Regions from separate parts of the Peptostreptococcus equinus genome, predicted to be linked through region 1. Evidence: a T-box and tRNA genes for the amino acid it is inferred to sense, from the RefSeq annotation. Region 1 holds a T-box; the other holds one or more tRNA genes.
The links. The T-box of region 1 lies ahead of serS (serine--tRNA ligase). A T-box ahead of a tRNA ligase gene usually reads a tRNA of that ligase, here a tRNA-Ser.
Positions count from the first base shown of each region.

Region 2: it encodes a tRNA-Ser, which carries the amino acid that the T-box ahead of serS (serine--tRNA ligase) is inferred to sense. The anticodon was not compared.

Region 1 is NZ_CP114052.1:9,967-13,237, forward strand. Features, by position in the region: gene O0R46_RS00050 (SigB/SigF/SigG family RNA polymerase sigma factor) at 1-657, shown strand, start outside; gene O0R46_RS00055 (mechanosensitive ion channel family protein) at 660-1,496, shown strand; T-box leader at 1,561-1,767, shown strand; gene serS (serine--tRNA ligase) at 1,840-3,120, shown strand.
Region 2 is NZ_CP114052.1:1,781,847-1,785,117, reverse strand. Features, by position in the region: gene tkt (transketolase) at 1-1,090, shown strand, start outside; rRNA gene rrf (5S ribosomal RNA) at 1,413-1,529, shown strand; tRNA gene O0R46_RS08930 (tRNA-Asn) at 1,533-1,604, shown strand; tRNA gene O0R46_RS08925 (tRNA-Glu) at 1,616-1,687, shown strand; tRNA gene O0R46_RS08920 (tRNA-Val) at 1,691-1,766, shown strand; tRNA gene O0R46_RS08915 (tRNA-Thr) at 1,773-1,847, shown strand; tRNA gene O0R46_RS08910 (tRNA-Lys) at 1,869-1,941, shown strand; tRNA gene O0R46_RS08905 (tRNA-Ser) at 1,949-2,037, shown strand; tRNA gene O0R46_RS08900 (tRNA-Ser) at 2,049-2,141, shown strand; tRNA gene O0R46_RS08895 (tRNA-Pro) at 2,148-2,224, shown strand; tRNA gene O0R46_RS08890 (tRNA-Ile) at 2,241-2,317, shown strand; rRNA gene O0R46_RS08885 (16S ribosomal RNA) at 2,501-3,271, shown strand, end outside.

The sequences.
Region 1 (3,271 bases):
TATTTAGCAAAGATTTTATCTAGAAAGTATATAAATAAGGGAGTGGATTACGAAGATATATTTCAAGTTGCTTCACTTGCACTTATATATGCTATAGACAGATATGATATTTCAAAGGGATTCGAATTTTCAAGTTTCGCAACACCAACAATTGTAGGTGAAATTAAAAAATATTTTAGAGATAAGGTATGGACTCTAAGAGTACCAAGAAGAATTCAGGAATTGAATAAGAAGATAAGTAATGCAAAAATTTATTTGGAACAGGAGTTAAAAAGATCTCCTAGACCCTATGAAATAGCTGATTATCTAGATGTTTCTGAAGAAGATGTATTGGAGGCTATGGAAGCTTCATATGGCTATCAACCTATATCTCTTGATACACCTAGCAATGATGATTCTGAAGATAAAGATATGACTTTAGCTGACAGAGTTGGAGTTGAAGAAAAGAACTTTTCAAATGTTGAACAAAGAGACTTTATGGAAAAGTTTATGAAAAATCTAAATGAATTAGAAATTGAAATAATAAAAGGTAGATTTTTTGAAAATAAAACACAGTCTAATATAGCTAAAGAAATAGGTATATCACAAATGACTGTTTCAAGACTAGAAAAAAAGATTATAGAGAAATTAAAGAAGGAATATAGTAAGGCTGTATAGATATGAATGAAAATGCTGTGGGACAGACAATAGAGAAACAAACAGACTTAGTAGGTAGATATTTTGATATAATAAACAAGATGTTGCCATCAATTATGGTGGCAATAATTGTTCTTATAGTTGGAATAATCATATCAAAAGTTGTAAAAAAAGTAATGAGTAGAATACTTGATAAATATAAGTCAAGTATTGGTATAGTCAATTTCTTGATTAATTTTGTTCAAGTAATAATAATACTGATGGTATTAATGCAAGTAATGAGTATACTGGGTGTCAATACTTCATCATTTGTGGCTATTATAGGTGCTGCTGGTTTCAGTATAGGTTTGGCCTTTAAAGAAATTTTATCAAATTTTGGTTCATGCATGATAATATTGTTTTTTAAGCCTTTTCAGATAGGTGATTACATTGTATGTAGTGATATAGAGGGTACAGTATCTGATATACATATGTTCTGTACAACACTGAAAACAGTAGATAATAAAGTTATTAGTTTGCCGAATTTTCAAATTACTAATAATCCTGTAATAAATTATACTGCTCAAGATAAAAGAAGAATAGATTTTATTTTTAATGTTGAATATGATACAGATGTAAAAAAGTTATATGAAATAGCTAATAGAATATTTAATTCTGATACTAGAATCCTTATTTCTCCTAAACCTCTAATAGGTATTGATTCAATGAATAATAATATTATAAGATTTATTGCCAAACCATGGGTAAAAACTGGAGATTATTATAATGTTTATTATGAAACAATGGAAAAATTTAAAGAAGAATTTGATAAAAATGAGATAAAATTCTCGAGAATAAATATTCTGAATAATATAAAATAATAAAAAATATTATATTTATGCTTGAAATATATATTTTCTTATTATATAATGTATTCATAATTAAAGAAATGCAATGAAAGAACCTAGTAAGTTTATCTTTATCTACAGAGAGTGGATGTGTGCTGAAAATCCATGGTAAAATATGCTGAATCTATTCTGGAGCATCTAGTTTGAAATAGTACTAGACGTATAACCTGCGATAAGGGGTTGAGGTGGATTATTGATATAATCAACTAGGGTGGTAACGCGGAATATGACTTTCGTCCCTTTTGGGATGAGAGTCTTTTTTTATACTAAAATTGCAGAAAAAGAATAAAAATAATATTAAGAGAGGTATTTAACTATGTTAGACGTAAAGAGAATAAGAGAGAATTTAGAGGAAATCAAAGTACTAATGGGTAGAAGAGGTGAAGGTGAGTTCGATCCAAAGGATTTAGATGAAGTAATTGAACTTGATGATAAGAGAAAAGAAATACTTAAAGAAGTTGAAGTATTAAAGAATCAATCAAACGTTGACTCTAAAAAAATACCTGTAATGATGAAGAATGGTGAAGATACTACTGCAATAAAAGCAGAATTAAAGGAATTATCAGATAAAATAAAGGAATTTGATAATGAATTAAGAGAAGTAGAAGCAAAGTTAGAATACAGACTTCTTAGAATACCAAATGTACCTCATCCAGATGTACCACAGGGTGAAACAGATGAAGATAATGTAGAAATTAGAAAATGGGGAGAGCCTACTAAATTTGAATTTGAAGAAAAAGCTCATTGGGATATAGGAACAGCTTTAGATATATTAGATTTTGAAAGAGCTGGAAAAATAACTGGGTCAAGATTTACTCTATTAAAAGGCAAAGGATCAAGATTAGAAAGATCTTTAATATCATTTTTTATGGATTATCACACAGAAAATCATGGCTATATTGAATTAATACCACCTTTTATGGCTAATAGAACAAGTTTTATAGGTACTGGACAGCTTCCAAAATTTGAAGAAGATATGTTTAAGCTTGAAGGATTAGAATACTTCCTAGTTCCAACTGCAGAAGTTCCTGTAACAAATGTGTATGCAAATGAAATAGTAGATTTCGATCAGCTACCAATTAAACATTGTGCTTACACTCCATGCTTTAGATCTGAAGCAGGATCAGCTGGCAGAGATACCAGAGGTCTAGTAAGACAGCACCAGTTCAACAAAGTTGAATTAGTTAAGTTTGCAAAGCCAGAAAATTCTTATGAAGAATTAGAAACTTTAACAAATGATGCAGAAAAAATGCTTCAATTACTAGGATTACCATACAGAGTAGTTAAGATTTGTACAGGTGACCTTGGATTTACAGCAGCAAAGAAATATGATTTAGAAGTTTGGATGCCAAGTTATAATAGATATGTTGAAATTTCTTCTTGTTCAAACTTTGAAGATTTCCAAGCAAGAAGAGCTAACATTAAATTTAAGAGAGATAGAAATTCTAAGGCAGAATTTGTACACACTTTGAATGGTTCAGGTCTAGCAGTTGGTAGAACAGTTGCAGCTATATTAGAAAACTATCAGCAGGCTGATGGTTCAGTAGTTGTTCCAGAAATATTAAGACCATACATGGGATGCGATGTAATAAAATAATAAAGTTAAAATAATATAAATTATACGGCAGAATTTTTATGAGAAATTATATAAATATCTGCCGTTTTGTTTTATTTATGTATTCTAAGTAAGAACGTGAAAAACAATAGAAAAAGGGATATATATATAATAAAAAAATAGATTTATAGGA
Region 2 (3,271 bases), 220 kb from region 1:
AAATGGCATTCAAAAAGAAAATGAGTGGAATGAAATGTTTGCAGCATATACAAAAGAATATCCTGAAATGAAAAAATTATGGGATGAATATTTTGCTGATGTAGATATGTCTAAAATAATGGATTCTAAAGAATATTGGGAATTTGAAAATAAGTCTATGGCTACAAGAGCGACATCAGGAACGATTATAAATAAATTAAAAGATTTGTATCCAAACTTAGTGGGAGGATCTGCAGACCTTGCACCTTCAAATAAATCAGAAATGAAAGATGCAGGATTCTTCTCTCCACAGAATAGAGGAGGAAGAAACATACACTTCGGAGTAAGAGAAATGGGTATGACAGCAATAACAAGTGGTATATATCTACATGGTGGATTAAAGCCATTCTGTGCTACATTCTTTGTATTCAGTGATTTTATGAAACCGATGATAAGATTAGCTGCATTAATGGGATTACCAGTGACATATGTATTAACTCATGACAGTATAGGTGTAGGCGAAGACGGGCCAACTCATGAACCAGTAGAACAATTAGCTATGTTAAGATCAATACCTAATATAAATGTATTTAGGCCAGCAGATTATACAGAAACTGCTGTAGCTTGGGCTACTGCTATGCAGTCAAAGGATAGACCAACAGCATTAGTACTTACTAGACAAAATTTACCACAGTTAAAGGGATCTTCTCAAGATGCCTTTAAGGGAGCGTACATACTAGAAGAAGCTTCTAATAAAGAAAATATTGATTTAATAATAATGGCTTCTGGATCAGAAGTTGAACTTGCTGTAGGTGCAAAGGAAGAACTAGAAAAAGCCGGTAAATCAGTAAGAGTAGTATCAGTTCCTTGTATAGATTTATTTGAAGATCAGGATTGTGCATACAAAGAAGAAATATTACCATCAAGTGTGAGAACTAGACTGGCAGTTGAAGCTGGGGAACCAATGCCTTGGTATAAGTATGTTGGATTCGAAGGCGATGTAGTAGGAATGACTACATTTGGAGCATCAGCACCTGCTGAAGAACTATTTAAGCACTTTGGATTTACAGTAGAGAACGTAGTTAACAAAGCTAAGGCTTTATTAAAGTAATTACTATTATTTTACAAATAACAAAAAATATATTAAATTATTACGTTATTTTTATAAATAGTGTAATAATGATTAGAGAAAAATAAAAAATATTTTATAAAAAATTATGGGTCATTTATTATTAATTATAAACTTGACCCATTTTTTTGTATTTTTTTTCAATAAGGTTAAAATAAAAAAACCTTAAATTTCAATATATACAAGTGAAGTTGGAAAAATAATGAAAAAAAAATAAAAAAACTTTTCAAAAAGTGTTGACGGCTATATATGATTATGATAATATAATACTTGTCCTTGTGAGGGACGGAAAAATGAAAGAAAATGTGGTTATTATAGCAAAGAGGATACACCTGTTCCCATACCGAACACAGAAGTTAAGCTCTTTAGCGCTGAAGGTACTTGGTGGGAAGCTGCCTGGGAGAATAGGACGTAGCCACGTTATTCCAAGGTAGCTCAATGGTGGAGCAACCGGCTGTTAACCGGTAGGCTGTGGGTTCGAGCCCCACCCTTGGAGCTTTCACACTTGGCTCCTTGGTCAAGCGGTTAAGACACCGCCCTTTCACGGCGGTAACAGGGGTTCGATTCCCCTAGGAGTCATATGGGAGTATAGCTCAGCTGGGAGAGTATCTGCCTTACAAGCAGGGGGTCACAGGTTCGAGCCCTGTTACTCCCACCATATTAAGCTGGTGTGGCTCAACGGTAGAGCAGCTGACTTGTAATCAGCAGGTTGTAGGTTCGATTCCTATCACCAGCTCCACTAAAAGAATATTTTTATCATGGTCTATTAGCTCAGTCGGTAGAGCACTTGACTTTTAATCAAGGTGTCCCGCGTTCGAATCGCGGATAGATCATTTCTACGGAGAGGTGTCCGAGTGGTTTAAGGAGCTGGTCTTGAAAACCAGTGATGTCGTAAGGCACCGTGGGTTCGAATCCCACCCTCTCCGCCATTTTTAATTTTGGAGAAGTACTCAAGAGGCTCAAGAGGATCCCCTGCTAAGGGATTAGGCTGGATTAAACCGGTGCGAGGGTTCGAATCCCTCCTTCTCCGCCATTAGGACGAGGTGTAGCGCAGTTTGGTAGCGCACGTGGTTTGGGACCATGGGGCCGGGGGTTCGAGTCCCTTCACCTCGACCATTTTTTTGCCTAACGAGGACCATTAGCTCAGTTGGTTAGAGCGCCCGGCTCATAACCGGTAGGTCTGGGGTTCGAGTCCCTGATGGTCCACCATTTGAACTTTTAATAAATGGAATGAACTTTGAAAATTGAACAGCAGGTTAATTCAATAAGCTTTAAATAGCAAATTGATTAATCGTTTAAACTTGATAAGACAATAGTTTTTCAAGATTTAAACCACAAACAAACCAAGCCAGATATTTTAGAGATAACAATAGTCTGAGCGCAGAACAAATTTTTTATGAGAGTTTGATCCTGGCTCAGGATGAACGCTGGCGGCGTGCCTAACACATGCAAGTCGAGCGCGACTTATTGATGCTTGCATCTTTAAGTTGAGCGGCGGACGGGTGAGTAACGCGTGGGTAACCTGCCCTATACACATGGATAACATACTGAAAAGTTTACTAATACATGATAATGTACATTTATGGCATCGTAGATGTATCAAAGTGTTAGCGGTATAGGATGGACCCGCGTCTGATTAGCTAGTTGGTGAGATAACAGCCCACCAAGGCAACGATCAGTAGCCGACCTGAGAGGGTGATCGGCCACATTGGAACTGAGACACGGTCCAAACTCCTACGGGAGGCAGCAGTGGGGAATATTGCACAATGGGCGAAAGCCTGATGCAGCAACGCCGCGTGAACGATGAAGGTCTTCGGATCGTAAAGTTCTGTTGCAGGGGAAGATAATGACGGTACCCTGTGAGGAAGCCCCGGCTAACTACGTGCCAGCAGCCGCGGTAATACGTAGGGGGCTAGCGTTATCCGGATTTACTGGGCGTAAAGGGTGCGTAGGTGGTCTTTCAAGTCAGTGGTTAAAGCCTACGGCTCAACCGTAGTCAGCCTCTGAAACTGGAAGACTTGAGTGCAGGAGAGGAAAGTGGAATTCCCAGTGTAGCGGTGAAATGCGTAGATATTGGGAGGAACACCAGTAGCGAAGGCGGCTTTCTGGACTGCAACTGACACTGAGGCACGAAAGCGTGGGTAGCAAACAGGATTAGATACC